One region of the Variovorax sp. GW821-FHT09D05 genome, then DNA from elsewhere that is predicted to be linked to it. Evidence: predicted binding sites of a transcription regulator. Region 1 holds the regulator's gene; each other region holds the start of a gene.
The links. The regulator sigma-54, encoded in region 1, starts transcription at its own class of promoters, with help from an activator protein. The targets are predictions, from matches to a motif close to TGGCANGNAANCTGCTTT.

Region 1 (3,209 bases):
CAGAAGGGCGAAGTCGTCGGGTTGCTCGGGCCGAACGGCGCGGGCAAGACCACCTCGTTCTACATGATCGTGGGCCTGGTGCGCGCCGACGCGGGCGACATCAGCATCGACGGCGAGCCCATCGCCCACATGCCGATCCACCGCCGCGCCCGCATGGGCCTGAGCTACCTGCCGCAGGAAGCCTCGATCTTCCGCAAGCTCACGGTCGAGGAAAACGTGCGCGCCGTGCTCGAGCTCCAGAGCGAGCCCGACGAGAACGGCAAGATGGCGCCGCTGTCGAAGCAGCACATGGACGAGCGCCTGGCCGAGCTGCTGGCCGACCTGCGCGTCGACCACCTGCGCGATTCGCCCGCGCTCGCGCTGTCGGGCGGCGAGCGCCGCCGCGTCGAAATTGCGCGTGCGCTGGCTACGCAGCCGCGCTTCATCCTGCTGGACGAGCCCTTCGCCGGCATCGACCCGATCGCGGTGATCGAGATCCAGCGGATCATCAGTTTCCTGAAGGAGCGCGGCATCGGCGTGCTCATCACCGACCACAACGTGCGTGAAACGCTGGGCATCTGCGATCACGCTTTCATCATCAGCGACGGGCATGTGCTGGCACAAGGCACACCCTCGGAGATCGTCGACAACGCCGAAGTACGCAGGGTGTACTTGGGCGAACACTTCCGCATGTAAGGGCGGGAGCGGTTCCCATGAAGCAAGGGCTATCCCTTCGCGTCTCGCAGCATCTGGCGTTGACGCCACAGCTGCAGCAGTCGATCAGGCTGCTTCAACTCTCCACGCTCGAACTGAGCCAGGAGGTGGAGCAGATGCTCGACGAGAACCCGTTCCTCGAGCGCACGGCTGAAGAAGCGGCGCGCGAGGAATTCGGGCTCGACACGGCCGATGCCCCGGTGCCGCGCGACGACGGCGGCGATAGCGGCGACGGCGAAAGCGACTTCGCTTCGCCCGCCGCCAGCGCGTCCACTGCTTCCACCGAAACCAGCACCACCACCACGGCCGACACCGACGGCCCCGCTGCCGAGATCACCGAGCGCGAGCCCGACTGGGAAGGCGACGGCACCGTCGACATGGCGCCCGACGACAGCGAATGGGGCAGCGATGCGCCCGCGCGCCAGAACAACCTCGGCGACGACGAACGTGCCGACGCCACCGAACTCGCGCGCAGCCAGGAGTCGCTGCAGTCCTTCCTGCATCGCCAGGCGCTGAGCCTGCGCCTGAACGAGAACGACAGCGCCGCGCTGCGCTTTCTCATCGAATCGCTCAACGACGACGGCTACCTAGAAGACTCGCTGCCCGCACTGGCCTCGGGCCTGGCCGGCGACGACAACGACCAGTTCGACGACCTCGTGCATCACTTTCAGGTGGCGCTCGGCCTGCTGCAAAGCCTGGAACCCGCCGGCGTCGGCGCGCGCGACCTCGGCGAATGCCTGGGCATCCAGCTGCGCGCCCTGGCCCGCGAGGACGAGACCGACGAGGAAGAACTGGTCCGCAAGACCGCCATTGCCATCTGCAAGCAGCCAATGGAGCTGCTCGCGCGCCGCGACTTCAAGCGCCTGGCCACGCTCACCCGCAGCAACGAGGAGCTGGTGCGCTCGGCGTTGCAGATCATCGCGCGGCTCGAGCCGAAGCCGGGCCGGCGCTTCGTCGACGTCGAGCGCAACATCGTCATTCCCGACGTGATCGTCACCAAGACGGGCCGCGGCACCAATGTGAAGTTCCGCGTCATGCTGAACCCCGAGGTGATGCCGCGCCTGCGCGTGCACGACATCTATGCCGGCGCACTCAAGTCGCACAAGGGCGAAGGCAGCCAGGCGCTGTCGCAGCGGCTGCAGGAGGCGCGCTGGTTCATCAAGAACATCCAGCAGCGCTTCGACACCATCCTGCGCGTGAGCAACGCTATCGTCGAGCGGCAGAAGAGCTACTTCGTGCACGGCGAACTCGCGATGCGTCCACTGGTGCTGCGCGAGATTGCCGACGAGCTGGGCCTGCACGAATCGACCATCTCGCGCGTGACCACCGCCAAGTACATGGCCACGCCCTTCGGCACGGTCGAGCTCAAGTACTTCTTCGGCTCGGCGCTGGGCACCGAGACCGGCGGCAATGCGTCGAGCACCGCGGTGCGCGCGCTGATCAAGCAGTTCGTCAGCTCCGAGAGCATCAAGAAGCCGCTGTCGGACAGCCAGATTTCAGAGATGCTGAAAGAGCAGGGCATCGAGTGCGCGCGCCGCACCGTGGCCAAGTACCGCGAGGCGCTGCGCATCGCGCCCGCCAACCTTCGCAAGGCCCTGTAGAAAGCCACCGATGACCCGTCGCCTGCCGTCGCTTTCGCGTTGTGGGCATTGGGTTTTCGTCATGGCGGCGGTCTTGCTGTTCGCAGGCTGCGCCACATTGCCCGACGAGGCGCCGCGCCCGCCCACCAAGGCCATGGCCGTGTCAGCCGACACCGCGCTCGGCAAGATCGCGCTGGCCTCGCAGCCCGACCCCGACCTGAGCGGCTTTCGCCTCATGCCCGGCGGCGACTTCGCCTTCGACACCCGTATCCAGCTGGCCCGTCGCGCGCAGCGCACGCTCGACGTGCAGTACTACCAGATCGAGAACGACGAGACCGGCCGCTACCTGATGCGCACCCTGCGCGACGCCGCCCAGCGCGGCGTGCGCGTGCGGCTGCTGATGGACGACCTCTACACCTCCGGCGAAGACGAGCTGCTGCTCGGCCTGGCCGCCACGCCCAACGTGGAGCTGCGCCTGTTCAACCCGTTCCCGGCCGGGCGCGGCAGCCTGCTGAAGCGCTTCAGCGCGTCGCTCTTCGACTTCAGCCGCGTGAACCGCCGCATGCACAACAAGCTGTTCATTGCCGACGGCGCGATGGCGGTGGCGGGCGGGCGCAACATCGGCAACCAGTATTTCAGGCGCACGGCGGGCGAGAACTTTCTAGACCTCGACACCTTCGTCACCGGCGCGCTGATCCCGCGGCTGGGCAGCCTGTTCGACCAGTACTGGAACAGCATCTACGTGCGGCCGATCCAGTCGGTGGTGGCCAGCGACCTGTCGCGCGAGGAGCTGCAGAAGCGCTTCGATGTCGCCACCGGCCCCGACACCACGCCACCGCCGCCGCCGCCCGCGCCCAACGACCTGCTTGGCTACAGCCCGATGGCGGAAGACCTGAACGCCGGCAAGCTCGGACTGATCTGGGCCACCGCAGAGGC
Region 2 (3,209 bases), on a different contig from region 1:
CATCGCCGATACCTTCGCCGGAGCCGGCTTTCTGCGGGTCCAGGCGAGGGGTGGGCCGGGGGGTGGCGGTGGCGGACCGGGAGGTCCCGGTGGACCTGGAGGCATGGCGTTTCCGGGTGGGATGGGCCCCCCGGGCGGCGGCTTCGGCACTGACAGGGGCCCGAGAGGAAACACCACAGGCACTCCACCGCCGCCTGGCGGCACGACAACGAATTCCGCGCCGGGCAACGCGCCGGCCACTGCACCGGATGCACCAGTCGGTACATCCGCCCCCACGCCCGCGGCCGGAAACCCTCCAGGCAGCACGGTAGCGGCGCCCCCTGGCAGCGGCGCAGGCCCCGTCGGCACACAACCATCGCCCGGGCCGGCAGCACCGAACACGGCGACCGCGCCGGGCGCGCCCGGTGCCGCCCCTCCACCGGGCCTCTCGTCCACGGCGCCGCCATCGGGTCCCGCCCAAGGCCAGCCCGGAGCCCCTTCCATTCAGTCGGGCCCCTCCATGCGAGCCTTGCCGCCGGTCATCGAAAGCCCCCCGCGCCGCGAAGCCCCTGCCAGGGCTGAAGCACCAGTTGCGCCCCCTATCGCGCAGTCGCCGCGCGCCGAGCCCGCTACGCGCCCATCCTCGGCCAGCACGCCACCGGCGACTGCGGCTGCACCGCCACGCGTCGTCACCCCCGCCGAACCGCCCCGTGCGTCCAGAGACACCGACACGACGATCACGACGCCCATTGCGACCACCGACAACGAACGCCCCGCCGCGCGCGGCCTCTTCGGGCTCGCTCCCGCGCCGTTCGTCGAAGGCGACTTCATCGCCGCGGTCTACACGCCCGAAGGCAGCTGGGTGGTCGTGCAGCCGGTGCCCGAGTCTTTTCCGAACGCATGGCAGCGCCGCGTGCTGCTGTGGTTCCTGATCGCCGCGGCAATCGTCGCCCCTGCGGGCTGGCTGTTCTCGCGCCGATTGGTGCGGCCGATTGCCGGCTTCGCACGCGCGGCCGACCAGCTGGGCCGCGACCCGGCAGCCCCGGTGCTGGCACTGGAGGGCCCCGCCGAGATCGGCCGCGCAGCACAGGCCTTCAACCGCATGCAGGCGCGGCTGCGCAGCTTCGTCGACGACCGCACGGTGATGATCGGCGCCATCAGCCACGACCTGCGCACGCCCCTCACGCGGCTGCGCTTTCGCATCGAGGACGTGCCCGACGACGTGCGCGCCGGCATGCTCGAAGACGTCCAGGAGATGGAGCTGATGATCGGCTCCGTGCTCAGCTTCATCCGCGATGCCTCGGTGGTGAGCGCGCGAGAGCGCATGGACCTCGCGAGCCTTGTCGAGGACGTGGTCGAGCAGGCCATCTTCGTCGGCAAGAACGTGCAGCTGCGACGCGTCGAGAGCGCGCAGGTGGAGGTTGACCCCATCGGCATGCGCCGCGTGCTCGACAACCTGATCGAGAACGCCGTCAAGTACGGGCACCTGGCACGCGTGCGGCTGTTCACCGATGGGCACGACGCCGTGGTCGAGATCGGCGATCGTGGGCCGGGGCTGCCCGCAAACGAAATCGAGCAGGTGTTCAAGCCGTTCTATCGCACCGCGCAGGCGCGGTCCTCGCGTGCTGCGGGCAGCGGCCTTGGTCTGGCGGTATGCCGCTCCATCGCGCGCGCGCATGGCGGTGACGTGGTGCTGAAGTCAGGCTCACACGGGCTTGTTGCGCAGGTTCGCGTGCCGCTGGCGCTCGAGGCGCAACGGCTGGCGTCTGCGGCGCACTGAGCAACGCCGGCGCATACGCGCGATGACACCACCCTTCAGATGCCATGGCACGCGCCGCCGCGCGTCATAACGAAGCGGCACGAACGGGTCCGCGCCTTTACCTCCTGAAACACCTGTCGAAACACGCATGAACCACCGCAGGACGGGTGGCATGCGGACTGCAGAAAGAAGCTCGTCCCGGTGAGTTTTTCCGGGCGCACTTTTCTCAACAGCAGGAGTTTCACAATGAACCATCGTTCCTTCGCACGCAACGTGCAAAAGGGTTTCACCCTCATCGAGTTGATGATCGTCGTGGCGATCATCGGCATTCTGGCTGCTATTGCGATTCCGCAGTACCAGACCTACGTCGCGAAATCACAAGTAGCCCGCGCCATGGGGGAAACCGGCGCCCTGAAGACGGCGTATGAAGATTGCCTGAACAATGGAATGACTGCTGTGGCTGCCTGCGACCTTGGCGCCACCAGCTCCGGCATCTTGAGCTTGACCTCGCCCCTGGTTTCGACGGCTGGCACGTCACTCGGCACATCCACCACAAATACTGTCGCTCTGACTACCACCGGCACCATTGCAGGCAGCTTCGCCGGCCAAGCGGCTGCAATCCTGAAAACGACCCCCTTCACGATCACCTGGACTCGTACCGCCGAAGGCAGCTGGAGCTGCAAGACTACGGCTGACTCGAAGTACGCACCGGCGGGCTGCCCTAACGGCACCTGATTCAGCCGCATCGCTTAACGCAAGCCGCCTTCTGGCGGCTTTTTTGCGTCTGCGTCAGGGCGACGAGATCTGTTGCGCGCTGGCCTTGCGGTATGCGGCCTCCACCAGCGCCTCGCACTGCCCCGCACCCGTGGTATCGAGACAGCCTCGCTGAAAGAGCCGATACATATCGAGCGCCGCGCGAGCCGCCAGTCGCTCACCTGTTGACGAAGGCGGCGCTTCAGCACACTCGTAGAGATCCGGCACTCCCGCCGCATTGCATTTCTGCTGCGCGACGATCATGCTGCGCACCGCGACATCCGCACCGAAATCGGCCGGCTCATCACCAGGCCTACGTGAGCCTCCGCAAGCTGCCAGTGCTGTGAGCACGAGTGCAGGGCAAACAATCCATGCAGACAACCGCATGCCTACGGTTCGCCGCATCCCGCCCTCATGCCCTGAATCTGCTGGCAAGCCACCGGATGCCCCAACGACGCCGCCTTGGCAATCCACATGATGGCGAGGCTGTCGTCCTTCGGCACGCCCAGGCCCGATGCATGGCAGTTGCCGAGCCACTGCATGGCGTCGGCATTACCTTGCGCGGCCGCCAGATCGAGCCAGTAGACGGCCGCATCGAAGCGGCCCGCGACGAAGAACATCTCGCCGACATCGGCTTGCGCGTTCGCATCGCCGCTGTCGGCCTTCACGATCATGTGCAGATCTTCATCGGACAGCTCGAGCTTGATCAGACCGGCGA
Region 3 (3,209 bases), on a different contig from region 1:
TCGACGAGGCCGAAGTACGCAAGGAAGTCGTAGGTGACGGCTGTGGCCAGTTCCGACGCGGAGCGCAAGAAGTGCTGGCCGCACTCGACCACCATCGCCACGCCCTTGCCGTCCGGGCCGCCGTGGCTGCCGTACTGGATCAGCGGCGTGCCCGAGCCCAGGCCGTCGGGCATCACGAGGTGCACCGACGGGCGGCCGATGGCCAGTGCGACCTTGGCGTTGCGCTCGAATGCCGGGTAGACCCAGAAGGGCACGACGGGCTGGCTGGTCGAATGGATGTCGAGGATGTGATCGGCCGCGTCCACCACCGGACGCAGGATGCGCGCACGGCTCAGCTCGGGGCTGTCTTCGGTGCCATCGAGCCACTCGGGCGACCAGATGCGGTTGAGGTTGTGCACGAGCTGGCGGCTGTCGAAGGGCAGCGCCTCGTTGAACGACTCGTACGCTGCCACGTTGGCAAAACTCACTGTGAGCGTGCCGATCTTCGGGCGCACGTCGTTGTCGAGCAGGTGGGTGGCGGCCGTCATGCCGCAGATTTCGTTGCCGTGCGTCAGCGCGTTGATCAGCACGTGCGGGCCGGGCTTGCCGGACTCGAAGCGGTGCACGTAGTCGACGCCGGTGTTGCCCTTGCGGTAGGCGGAGAGGTCGCGGGGGAGGACTTCGAGGGCGGGGGGAGATTGGGTCATGGGCGTCAGAAAATGGAACGAAGCGGTCCGGCAAGTTTGCTACAGGGCGCGCGTTCGTGCTGAGCGGCCCTGCGCGAAGCAAACACAGACCCGCCCTGCCGCACTGGTGACTACCAGTTGACCTCGCGCTCCGGCGTGGCCGAGATGTGGTGAATCGACAGGTCAGCGCCGTCGTATTCCTCCTCCTGCGACAACCGCAGCCCCAGCGAGGCCTTCAGCGCGCCGTACACCGCCGCGCCCGCCAGCCCCGCCCATGCCACGCCGATGACGGTGCCGATGAGCTGCGCCCACACGTTCACACCGCCGATGCCACCCAGCGCCTGCGTGCCGAAGATGCCCGCCGCTATACCGCCCCAGGTGCCGCACAGGCCGTGCAGCGGCCACACACCGAGCACGTCGTCGATCTTCCATTTGTTCTGCGTGAGCGTGAACATCTTGACGAAGATGGCGCCCGCCACGCCGCCCACCACCAGCGCGCCCAGCGGGTGCATCAGGTCGGAGCCGGCGCACACGGCCACGAGCCCCGCGAGCGGGCCGTTGTAGACGAAGCCCGGGTCGTTCTTGCCCATTGCCAGCGCCACCAGCGTGCCGCCGACCATCGCCATCAGCGAGTTGACGGCCACCAGGCCCGAAATCTTGTCGATGCTCTGCGCGCTCATCACGTTGAAGCCGAACCAGCCTACGCACAGCACCCACGCGCCCAGCGCCAGGAACGGAATGTTCGACGGCGGATGCGCGCTCAGCGAGCCGTCGCCCCGGTAGCGGTTGCGCCGCGCGCCCAGCAGCAGCACCGCCGGCAGCGCCAGCCAGCCGCCCACCGCGTGCACTACCACCGAGCCCGCGAAGTCATGGAACTCATGGCCGGTGAGCGAGGCAATCCAGCCCTGGATGCCGAAGTGCTTGTTCCAGGCGATGCCCTCGTACAGCGGGTAGACGAAGCCGACGATCACCGCCGTGGCGATCAGCTGCGGCCAGAACTTGGCGCGCTCTGCAATGCCGCCCGAAATGATGGCCGGGATGGCCGCCGCGAAAGTGAGCAAAAAGAAAAACTTCACCAGCTCGTAGCCGCTTCTTGCCGACAGTTCGGTGGCGCTCACGAAGAAATGCGTGCCGTAGGCCACGCCATAGCCCACCAGAAAATACACGATGGTCGAGACCGAGAAGTCGACCAGGATCTTCACCAGCGCATTGACCTGGTTCTTCTTGCGCACTGTCCCCAGTTCGAGAAAAGCAAAACCGGCGTGCATGGCCAGGACCATGATGGCGCCGAGAAGGATGAACAGCGCGTCTGCGCCCTGTTTGAGTGCGTCCATTGGAGCTTCTTGCTGATTTTTGGTTTGAATTGGTGCGCCGCACCCGAATCACCCGGAGCGGCGGGCCAATGAAGCAAAAATGGTGCCCAAAGCTCTTCGATGGTGCGTTGTGAACCAATAGCGGGCTTTACTCAGCCCGCGATGCACCGGATCAGCCCGCCCCGGCGCGCAGCGCGTCCCGGTAGCGGCGGCTGCAGGGCACGGTAGTGCCGTCGTGCATGTGCAGCCGGGCGTCGCCACCGTCCAGCGGCTCGATTTCCTTGATACGCCCCAGGTTCACGGCGTGGCTGCGGTGCACGCGCACGAAGCGGGCAGGGTCGAGCTGGGTCAGGAAGTCGGTGAGCGTGGCGCGCAGCAGGTAGTCGTGGCCGTTGACGTGCAGGCCGACGTAGTTGCCCTCGGCCTGGAGCCAGTCGATGTCGGTAGCCGCGATGAGGAATTCGCGACGCAGCTTGCGCACCAGAAAGCGCTCGGGGCGCGCAGGCTGCGGGGTTTCGGGTTCGACGGGCTCCGGCTCCGCCGGTGCTTCGGGCGCATCGAGCACCCGCGCCTCGCCCTGCAGCCGCAACATGAACAGCCGGTACGCCCAGATGCCGAAGACGATGCTCGCGTACACCCGCACGTCTTTCAGGTACTCGTAGCCCCACTGGCTGACCCAGCCGCCGAAGTCGTAGCGCTCGCCGGCCATGGCATAGACCAGCGCCCGCAGCCCGAACATGCCCACCACGTGGATCACGCTGAAGACCACGCTGGCCACCGCATGCCAGGCCACGAAGCGCAGCACGTGGGTGCGCACCAGCGGCGACAACCGGCGCTCGACGGCAACCAGCGCCGGAACCAGCAGCAACAGCACCAGGTGGCTCGAACCCTCCCAGGTCGCGACCTCCCAGTTGGCCCGCGGCACGGCGCGCGTGCGCACGTCGACGATCGCCACCATCGTGCTGAACACGGCCTGCAGCGTCATCAGCACGATCCAGAACGCCACCTCCACATAGCGGCGGACTGGCTCGTAGCGCTCGTACAGGTTCTTGCGGGGGTCTCCCATGTCCGGGATTCTCCCGAAAACGGGCCTTGGGGCGGCGAATTTCGTCCCTTTTCGTCCCTCAGGGCCACCGCTCGTCACAAAGCGCGGGCGATCCGTCCCCCGGGCGTGCCACGCGGGGAACACGAGGCCGAGCATCGCCGCTTCCAGCTTCAAGGAGCCCCGATG

Region 2: AC07O3_RS14500 (pilin) is a predicted target of sigma-54. The motif match lies at 1,907-1,924, and genes of this name have one in related genera.
Region 3: AC07O3_RS32390 (ammonium transporter) is a predicted target of sigma-54. The motif match lies at 2,070-2,087, and genes of this name have one in related genera.

The regions. Positions count from the first base shown of each region.
Region 1 covers NZ_JBWKOZ010000007.1:426,829-430,037, reverse strand. Annotated here, with positions in the region: gene lptB (LPS export ABC transporter ATP-binding protein) at 1-675, shown strand, start outside; gene rpoN (RNA polymerase factor sigma-54) at 693-2,294, shown strand; gene AC07O3_RS21225 (phospholipase D family protein) at 2,305-3,209, shown strand, end outside.
Region 2 covers NZ_JBWKOZ010000005.1:45,720-48,928, reverse strand. Annotated here, with positions in the region: gene AC07O3_RS14505 (ATP-binding protein) at 1-1,759, shown strand, start outside; gene AC07O3_RS14500 (pilin) at 1,985-2,473, shown strand; gene AC07O3_RS14495 (hypothetical protein) at 2,528-2,755, opposite strand; gene AC07O3_RS14490 (SEL1-like repeat protein) at 2,881-3,209, opposite strand, start outside.
Region 3 covers NZ_JBWKOZ010000016.1:49,287-52,495, reverse strand. Annotated here, with positions in the region: gene AC07O3_RS32395 (M14 family metallopeptidase) at 1-686, opposite strand, end outside; gene AC07O3_RS32390 (ammonium transporter) at 797-1,999, opposite strand; gene AC07O3_RS32385 (LytTR family DNA-binding domain-containing protein) at 2,151-3,044, opposite strand; gene AC07O3_RS32380 (acyltransferase family protein) at 3,207-3,209, shown strand, end outside.